2 regions of the Streptomyces sp. NPDC058289 genome follow, and region 2 is predicted to be linked to the other one. Evidence: riboswitches for the same ligand, from Rfam matches in the RefSeq annotation. Region 2 holds a riboswitch; the other holds the start of a gene.

Region 1 (4,481 bases), on a different contig from region 2:
GCACGCACCCCGCCTCCGAGACCACCGGGATCTCCTTCGCGACGAGGTTCATGCCGTCCCGCACGGGATTGACCAGCGCCACGTCCGCCAGCCGGTACGCCGCCAGCGACCGCGCGAAGTCGTCCTCGACGGAGACCAGCACCGGCTGCCAGTCGGCCGTGCCGAACTCCGTGTTGATCGCCGCCGCCAGCTCCCGCACCGACTCGGTGTACTCCCGGTAGACGGTCAGGTCCTGCCGGGACGGGTACGCGGAGGCAAGGTGGACCACCCGCTCCCGCCATTCGGGGTGCACCGTCAGCAGCTCCCGGTACGCCAGCAGCCCGCGCAGGATGTTCTTCGACAGCTCCGTCCGGTCCACCCGGACGATCGTCTTCAGATCGCCGACCTCCGCCCGCAGCGCCGCCAGCTTGTCGTCCACCTCCGGCCGGTGCGCGAGTGCGCGCAGCTCGTCCGCGTCCACGCCGAGGGGGTACGGGGTCACGTCGGTGAACCGGCGCTCCCCGAGCCCGGTCCTGGTATCGGCCGCCTTCCTGTGCCACACCCCGCGCTCCGGGGTTCCGGTCGGGGAGTAGCCCTCCGCGACGCCGCTCGCGTCGTCCATGCCCGCGCCGTTGACGAAGTTGAACGCCCACCTCCACGTGTGGAACCCCAGCCGGTCCGCCCCGAGCATCCCCCAGACCAACTGGGTCCGGATGTCGCCCGGGAGCATGTTCATGAACTCCGTCGAGGCCCACGGCGTGTGCGTGAAGTGTCCGATCCGCAGGTCGGGGCGGAGCTCCCGGAGCATTCCGGGGGCCAGGGCCAGGTGGTAGTCCTGGATCAGGACCGCCGCCCCCTCGGCCGCCTCCTCCGCGAGCGCCGCCGCGAAGGCCTCGTTGTACGTGACGTACGAAGCCCAGCGCCGCCGGAACTCCGCGTCGAAGACCGGCTCGCGCGGGATCTCGTACAGGTGGTGGTGGAGGAACCACAGCACCGAGTTCGCGATGCCGTTGTACGCGCCGTCGTAGACCTCCGGGTCGATCGGCAGCATCCGTACGCCCGGCTCGGCGACTCCCCGTCGTACCGCCTCCCGGTCCGCGTCCGACAGCGCCGCGCAGATCCACAGCGCCCCGGGTTGCTCCGCGAGGGCGGTGGAGAGGCCGGAGACGAGGCCGCCCCCGCCGCGGCGGGCACTGAGCGTGCCGTCCGCGGCGAGGGCGTACGAGAGGGGGCCGCGATTCGCGGCTACGAGCACTTGGGAAGCCATGCGGCGAACCTAGCCCGCCTCGCCGCCGGTCAAACGTCAGCGCCTGCGCGTCCGCCTGACCGAGAGGAAGACCACACCGCCGAGTGTCGTGAGCGTGGCGGCCGCCGTGCGGGCTGGTCGAGCGGTGGAGCACGTGGCCGCCTTGAAGCGCTCTCCCGGCTGAGGCCGGGAGATTCCTGCTTACCTTGCGGCAGCGGGCTTGACGCGCTTGGCGCGCCTGACGACTGCCCTTCCGGCAGCCGGACGTTACGCCACGCGACGGCGTGCGTACTCCTCGATGTTCCGCATCGGCGGCCGCTCCTCGGTGTCCACGGCGTAGGTGTGCGGTACGAACCCGTCCGGGCCGCGCTCGAACTGCGTCAGCTCGGGGCGTACGAGGTGCCCGCGCGAGAGCCGCACCTGCGCCGTGCGGTAGATCGCGGCGGCCATCCTGCCCAGGGCCTGGCCGTCCTGGTGCCGGTGCAGCCGTACGCCCACGTCCACCTGGGCCAGCGCGTCCAGCCCGGCCGTGTGCAGCGCGTCCACCAGCAGGCCCAGCTCGACCCCGTAGCCCACGGGGAACGGCAGCCGCTCCAGCAGCTCGCGGCGCACGGCGTACTCGCCGCCGAGCGGCTGGACGAAGCCGGCCAGCTGCGGCCAGTGCAGGTTGAGCAGGGGGCGGGCCACCAGCTCCGTGACCCGGCCGCCCTGGCCGTGGGCCTTGGCGGAGGTGAGGCCGGTCGGGTCGCTGAACTCCTGGCCGAGGGGGCGGTCGTACATCGCCTTGACGAACCGCACGTCCGGATCGGTCAGCAGCGGGCCGACGATTCCCGACACGAAGGTGGCCGAGAAATCGCGCAGGTCGGCGTCCACGAAGCAGACGATGTCACCGGTGGTGGCCAGCAGTGAGCGCCACAGCACCTCGCCCTTGCCGGGCAGCGCCGGTATCCGCGGCAGGACCTCGTCGCGGTGCACCACCCGGGCTCCGGCCTTGGCCGCGACCTCCGCGGTGCGGTCCGTGGAGCCCGAGTCGATCACGACGAGCTCGTCCACCAGCGGCACCGGCAGGCCCTCGATCAGATCGCGCCGGATCACCTCGACGATCGCGCCGACCGTCGCCTCCTCGTTCAGCGCCGGCAACACCACGCTCACCGTGGTCCCCGCTGCCCGCTTGGCGGAAAGCAGCTGGCCGAGCGGTCGGTCGGCGGCGGACCAGGAGCGGTCTGCCAACCAGCGCTCCACCTCTTCCAGCACCTTCAGCACTCCCTGGTTCTTCACTGGTTTGGACCGAAATGTGATCCATCTCGCGGTTCGGACGGCTGTCTCAACCACCCGGGCCTTCGGTTACAGTCTTGAACAACGCGATGGTCCACCGCATGCCGGGGGGCCCGCGTACAAACGCACCGGCGCGCCACAGAGCGCGTGTGCCGGTGCCATACCGCTCATCCAGAGGGGCAGAGGGACACGGCCCGTTGAAGCCCCGGCAACCCTCCAGTCGGTTCTCGCGATCGCGCATTCCAGCGCCGCAGCGAGGTCCCCGGCTAGGGAAGGTGCCAATTCCGTCTCATGGCGAAGTGCGCCATGGGGAAGATGAGGAGAAAGGGCCTCGCCATCATGGCTGCACAGTCTGTCGCAACCTCTGCCGAAACCGTTGAAATCAATGCGTCCGGCACCTCTGTCGATCTCGGTCCCGCCACCGGCCTTTCCTGTCGTGAGTGCGGTACCCGCTTCGAGCTCGGCCCGATCTTCGCCTGCGCCGAGTGCTTCGGACCGCTCGAAGTCGCCTACGAGCTGCCCCTGGGCGACCCGGAAGCCCTGCGCGCCGCCATCGAGGCCGGCCCGAACAACATCTGGCGCTACGCGCCGCTGCTGCCCGTCCCGGCGGACGTGGCCTCCAAGCCGAGCCTGAACCCCGGCTTCACCAAGCTCGTGGACGCGGCCAACCTGGCCAAGGAGCTCGGCGTCACCGGCAAGCTGTACGTCAAGGACGACTCCGGCAACCCGACGCACTCCTTCAAGGACCGCGTCGTGGCCATCGCCGTCGAGGCCGCCCGCGCCTTCGGCTTCACCACCCTCTCCTGTTCCTCCACCGGCAACCTGGCCGGCGCCGTCGGCGCCGCGGCCGCCCGCGCCGGCTTCCGCTCCTGCGTGTTCATCCCGCACGACCTGGAGCAGGGCAAGGTCGTCATGGCCGGTGTCTACGGTGGCGACCTGGTCGGCATCGAGGGCAACTACGACGACGTCAACCGCTTCTGCTCCGAGCTCATCGGCGACCCGCTGGGCGAGGGCTGGGGCTTCGTCAACGTCAACCTGCGCCCGTACTACGGCGAGGGTTCCAAGACCTTGGCGTACGAGATCTGCGAGCAGCTCGGCTGGCAGCTGCCCGACCAGATCGTCATCCCGATCGCGTCCGGCTCGCAGCTCACGAAGATCGACAAGGGTCTGCAGGAGCTGATCAAGCTCGGCCTCGTCGAGGACAAGCCGTACAAGATCTTCGGCGCCCAGGCCGAGGGCTGCTCGCCCGTCTCGACCGCCTTCAAGGCCGGTCACGAGGTGGTCCGCCCGCAGAAGCCGAACACCATCGCCAAGTCGCTGGCCATCGGCAACCCGGCGGACGGCCCGTACGTCCTGGACATCGCGCGCCGCACCGGCGGGTACGTCGAGGACGTCAACGACACCCAGGTCGTCGAGGCCATCAAGCTGCTCGCGCAGACCGAGGGCATCTTCGCCGAGACCGCGGGCGGCGTGACCGTCGGCGTGACGAAGAAGCTCGTCGAGAACGGGCAGCTCGACCCCACGCTGACCACCGTGATCCTGAACACCGGTGACGGCCTCAAGACCCTGGAGGCGGTGGCCGAAGGTGGTGGCCAGACCGCCACCATCCGCCCCAGCCTGGACGCGTTCCGCGCCGCCAACCTGGCCTGATCTCTCCCTCCCTGCACACCGGAAAGGCAGTAGCGCCATGAGCGTCAACGTCCGCATCCCCACCATCCTGCGCACCTACACCGGCGGCCAGGCCGAGGTCGCCGCCGAGGGTGCGACCCTCGAAGAGGTCATCCAGTCCCTGGAGGCCAGCCACCCCGGCATCGCCGCGCGCGTCCTGGACGACCAGGGCAAGCTGCGCCGCTTCGTCAACGTCTACGTCAACGACGACGACGTGCGCTTCGAGGGCGGGCTGCAGACGTCCACTCCGGACGGCGCCGGCATCTCGATCATCCCCGCCGTCGCGGGCGGCTGCTGAGGCTCGTCGGGCTTC
Region 2 (4,481 bases):
CGCCAACCTGATCGAGGTGCCGGGCCGGACGGTGGACATCGTCGGCACCGGGGGCGACGGGGCCAAGACGGTCAACATCTCCACGATGTCGGCGATCGTGGTGGCCGGTACGGGCGCCAAGGTCGTCAAGCACGGCAACCGGGCCTCGTCCTCCGCGAGCGGCTCCTCGGACGTCCTGGAGAAGCTCGGCGTCAACCTCGACCTCACCCCCGCGCGGGTCGTGGAGGTGGCCGAGGAAGCCGGAATCACCTTCTGCTTCGCGGTCAAGTTCCACCCCGCGCTGCGGCACGTGGCGGCGGCCCGCCGGGAGCTCGGCATCCGGACCACCTTCAACTTCCTCGGCCCGCTGACCAACCCGGCACGGGTCCGGGCACAGGCAACCGGTGTGGCCGACGCGCGGGTGGCCCCGATCGTCGCGGGCGTCCTGGCGGAGCGGGGCTCCTCGGCGCTGGTCTTCCGCGGTGACGACGGGCTCGACGAGCTCACCACCACGGCGACCTCCCGGGTCTGGTGGGTCCGCGACGGCGAGGTCAGGGAGCAGGGCTTCGACCCGCGCGACATCGGCATCCCGCTGGTTCCGGTCTCCGCCCTGGCCGGCGCGGACGCCTCGTTCAACGCGGACGTGGCCCGCCGCCTGCTGGCCGGCGAGACCGGCCCGGTCCGCGACGCGGTGCTCCTGAACTCGGCGGCGGCCCTGGTCGCGCTGGACCCGGGTACGGGCACCCTGGAGGAGCAGCTCGCCGCCGGTGTCGTACGGGCGGCGGAGTCGGTGGACTCGGGCGCGGCCCGGGCGGCGCTGGCCCGCTGGGCGGCGGCGAGCAACGCGTAGCCGCTGCGACACGTAGCCGCTGCGCGGTGGCCGTTCCGACGGGATCCGGCCAAGATCCAGCAACGACCCCGGTCCGCCATGTGGACCGGGGTCTTGCGTTCGGAAGATCGTGTGGCAGGATTCTCCTCAGGTCACGAGTGACAGCGTTTAGGCCCCGGCTTGCTGTCCGGCAACCCTCCTTCCGTGGCGGGGTGCCCCGGGTGATGACCAGGTCGTAGGCAGTGAGGTCTACGGCAAGCGCGGATCCCTCGAACACCAGGGGTCCTGGTCTCTCGAGGAGCGTTTCCGTGAGCAAGCGAATGCGATAGGGCGAGTCCGCCCCTTCTTCACCCCTCGGAACAGGGTCACTTCCGCGTACCCGCAGCACACCTGCGGCAGCACATCTGTGTGCGGCGGCCGATCCGCATTCCGGGGCACTCCCGTACCCCGAACGGCGCAGCGCCGTATCCGCGTACGGGCACACCGAAGCCATTCAGACCTGCCTGCCGGGAGATACCGCCATGTCCGCAACCCTGAACGCCACCACCGTCGCCGCTGCCGCCGTCACCTCTGCGGCCGAGGGCCCCGCCTGTGCCGAGCCGCTGGCGGTCCTCGGCCGCGAGGTCACCGTGCCGCTCGTCACCGGTGGCGAGGTCACCTACGCCGCCCTCGACTACGCGGCCAGCGCCCCCGCGCTCCAGCGGGTCTGGGACGACGTGGCCGCGTACGCCCCGTACTACGGCAGCGTCCACCGCGGCGCCGGGTACCTCTCGCAGCTCTCCACCGACCTGTTCGAGCAGAGCCGGGTCACGGTCGCCGAGTTCCTCGACTGCCGGCCCTCCGACCAGGTGGTCTTCACCCGGTCCACCACCGACTCCCTCAACCTGCTCGCCGCCGTGCTCCCGGCCGACTGCCAGGTCTTCGTCTTCGAGACCGAGCACCACGCCTCGCTGCTCCCGTGGACGAACGCCCAGGTCACCTACCTCAACGCCCCCCGCACCCCGGACGAGGCCGTCGCCACCCTGGAGCGCGCCCTGGCCGACCGCGACCCCTACGGCCCGGCGCTGGTCTGCGTCACCGGAGCCTCCAACGTCACCGGCGAGCTGTGGCCCGTCAAGGAGCTCGCCGCCGCCGCGCACGCCCACGGCGCCCGGATCGTCCTGGACGCCGCCCAGCTGGCCCCGCACCACCCCGTCTCCGTCCAGGACCTCGACGTGGACTGGGTCGCCTTCTCCGGACACAAGCTCTACGCGCCCTTCGGCTCGGGCGTGCTCGCCGGCCGCGCGGACTGGCTCCAGGAGGCGGACCCGTACCTCGCCGGCGGTGGAGCCTCCCGCAAGGTGGCCCGCCGCGAGGACGGCGGCGTGGACGTCGAGTGGCACACCACCGCCGCCCGCCACGAGGCCGGCTCCCCGAACGTCATCGGCGTCTACTCCATCGCCTCCGCCTGCAAGGCGCTGCAGGAGGCCGGCTTCGAGAACCTCGTCGCCCGCGAGCAGCGCCTCATCACCAAGGTCCGCGAAGGCCTCGCCGAGGTCCCGGCGGTCCGCGTCCTGTCCCTCTTCGGCGACGACGCCCCGCGCGTGGGCGTCATCTCCTTCGTCGTCGACGGCTGGAACAGCTCGCACTTCGCCGCCGCGCTCTCCGCCGAGTACGGCATCGGCGTCCGCGACGGCCTGTTCTGCGCCCACCCGCTGGTCCGCACCCTGCTCGGCAGCGAGCCGCAGGCGCAGGGCGAGTGCGGAGCCCCGGAGGCGGCCCCGGGGGAGCGGTCCCTGAACGCGATCCGCGTCAGCTTCGGCGCCGGCACCCCCGACGAGCACGTGGACCGCTTCGTCCGCGCCGTCAAGGAGCTCGTCGCGGACGGCGCCAAGTGGCAGTACCGCACCGAAGAGGGCCGCTGCGTCCCGGCCGTCTGACAGGCTGCGGGGTATGACCTACTGGGACCCGATACCGACCGTGCGCGCCTGCGTGGTCGGTGAGCCGCTGCCGGGCCACGCGCTGTGGGTACCGGCGTACCGCCCGCCGTGGGGCCCGTGGCCGGACGCGTGGGCGGAGCGCGACTGGCGCAATGTGCCGGGGCCGTTCTACGGCGCGGGAACCGACACGTGCTGGATGGGGCGGGAGGTCGCGCCCGCCCACGTGCTCTACAACGACGACTTGGGTGACGAGTTCGTCTACCGGCAGCCGTGCGACGCCGAGGAGACGTACCGGGTGATCGCCGCGGCGTTCCAGGACCCGATGGTGGGCTACCAGTGCGACGGCGACGTGCGCTGGACGCCGGAGCTGGTCCGCGAGTGGTGGAGCGAACGCGGCCGCGTCCGTGAATGGGCCCGTGACCTGGACCGGAAGTGGTCGATCTCGACGCGGGCCGACGAGCGTGAAGCCGCCGGCGGGGCCCGCGCGTACGTGGCCCACATCGACGGGGACCTCGCGGACTACCTGCGCGGCTACCTCTTCCGGCTCGGAGAGGGCCGCCCCGCCCGGCCGGGCGAGGCGTTGCCCGTGCTCTGAACGGCTACGCGTCGAGGCCGATCGCGAACGCCGCTTCCAGGTCGTGCTGGGAGTACGTGCGGAACGCCACGTGCGTGTCCGTCCCCTCCACGCCCGGGATCTTGCTGATGCGGCCGGGGATGATGTCGGCCAGGTCCTCGTGCCGGGACACCCGGACCATCGCGATGAGGTCGTACGTACCCGTGACCGAGTAGACCTCGCTGACGCTGTCCAGCGCGGCGATGGCCTCGGCGATCTCGGGGATCCGGTCCACGCTGGTCTTGATGAGCACGAGTGCGGTGATCACGGTTGGCTGTCTCCCTCGCCTACTGTCACTGGTCGACTCACTCTAGTCCCACCCCGGTAGCGGGCCCACGCGTAGAGGAAGCCCACCGAGAAGCCCACCACGTGGGCCAGATAGGCGACTCCGGGGCCGCTCGCCGCGCGGTGTGCCGCCAGCCACTGGAGACCGAACCAGAACATCAGCACGATCCACGCCGGGAAGCGCAGCGGCAGGAAGAACAGGAACGGGAACAGGCTCGTCACCCGTGCCTTGGGAAACAGGTACAGGAAGGCCCCCAGGACCGCGGAGATCGCCCCGGAGGCCCCGACCAGGGTCTGGTCCGAGGAGGCGTAGGCCGCCGCGTACGCCGCCAGGGCCAGGTAGCCCGTACAGACGTAGAAGCAGAGGAACCCGGCCCGGCCCATGCGCCGCTCCGTCATCGCCCCGAAGACGTAGAGGAAGAGCATGTTGCCCAGCAGGTGCAGCCAGCTCCCGTGCACGAACAGGGCCGTGAGGGGGGTGAGCGCCGCCCGGCCCGAGCCGGCGAACAGCTCGTCCGGTACCACGCCCCAGCGCCGGAAGTACGCCGTGCCCGTGGTCAGGAGCTGATCGCCCGTCCCGTAGACCGGGTTCAGCCCCGACGCCGGGCTCAGCACGAACACCACGCAGCAGCCGGCGATCAGCGCGTGGGTGACCACCGGGCCCCGGGCGGCCTCGCGTACGGCCTGCCACCTTACGATCATGCGACCGAGCATGACCCAGCCGGGCCCACCAGCGGGTGCGGCAGGCCGTAGGGTTACGAGCTACGCACGCACGCGCGCGCCACCCGTGACGACACGGGAGGGTGCGGTGCTTGCTCCATGTGAGCGATAGAAGGAGAGAGCGGCCTGATGACGG

What was found. Region 2 has a riboswitch for S-adenosylmethionine ahead of ACFVX6_RS36820 (aminotransferase class V-fold PLP-dependent enzyme). Riboswitches for the same ligand answer to the same signal wherever they lie in the genome.
Region 1: it holds a riboswitch for S-adenosylmethionine, as region 2 does, so the genes downstream of both, thrC (threonine synthase) here and ACFVX6_RS36820 (aminotransferase class V-fold PLP-dependent enzyme) in region 2, are expected to answer to the same signal.

Annotation. Positions count from the first base shown of each region.
Region 1 covers NZ_JBHVYI010000062.1:416-4,896, forward strand. Annotated here, with positions in the region: gene ACFVX6_RS27635 (trehalose-6-phosphate synthase) at 1-1,246, opposite strand, end outside; gene ACFVX6_RS27640 (glucosyl-3-phosphoglycerate synthase) at 1,493-2,479, opposite strand; SAM riboswitch class I at 2,665-2,822, shown strand; gene thrC (threonine synthase) at 2,840-4,150, shown strand; gene ACFVX6_RS27650 (ubiquitin-like small modifier protein 1) at 4,188-4,466, shown strand.
Region 2 covers NZ_JBHVYI010000120.1:12,571-17,051, reverse strand. Annotated here, with positions in the region: gene trpD (anthranilate phosphoribosyltransferase) at 1-829, shown strand, start outside; SAM riboswitch class IV at 959-1,075, shown strand; gene ACFVX6_RS36820 (aminotransferase class V-fold PLP-dependent enzyme) at 1,330-2,727, shown strand; gene ACFVX6_RS36815 (ferredoxin) at 2,741-3,322, shown strand; gene ACFVX6_RS36810 (Lrp/AsnC family transcriptional regulator) at 3,327-3,608, opposite strand; gene ACFVX6_RS36805 (rhomboid family intramembrane serine protease) at 3,605-4,339, opposite strand; gene ACFVX6_RS36800 (hypothetical protein) at 4,475-4,481, shown strand, end outside.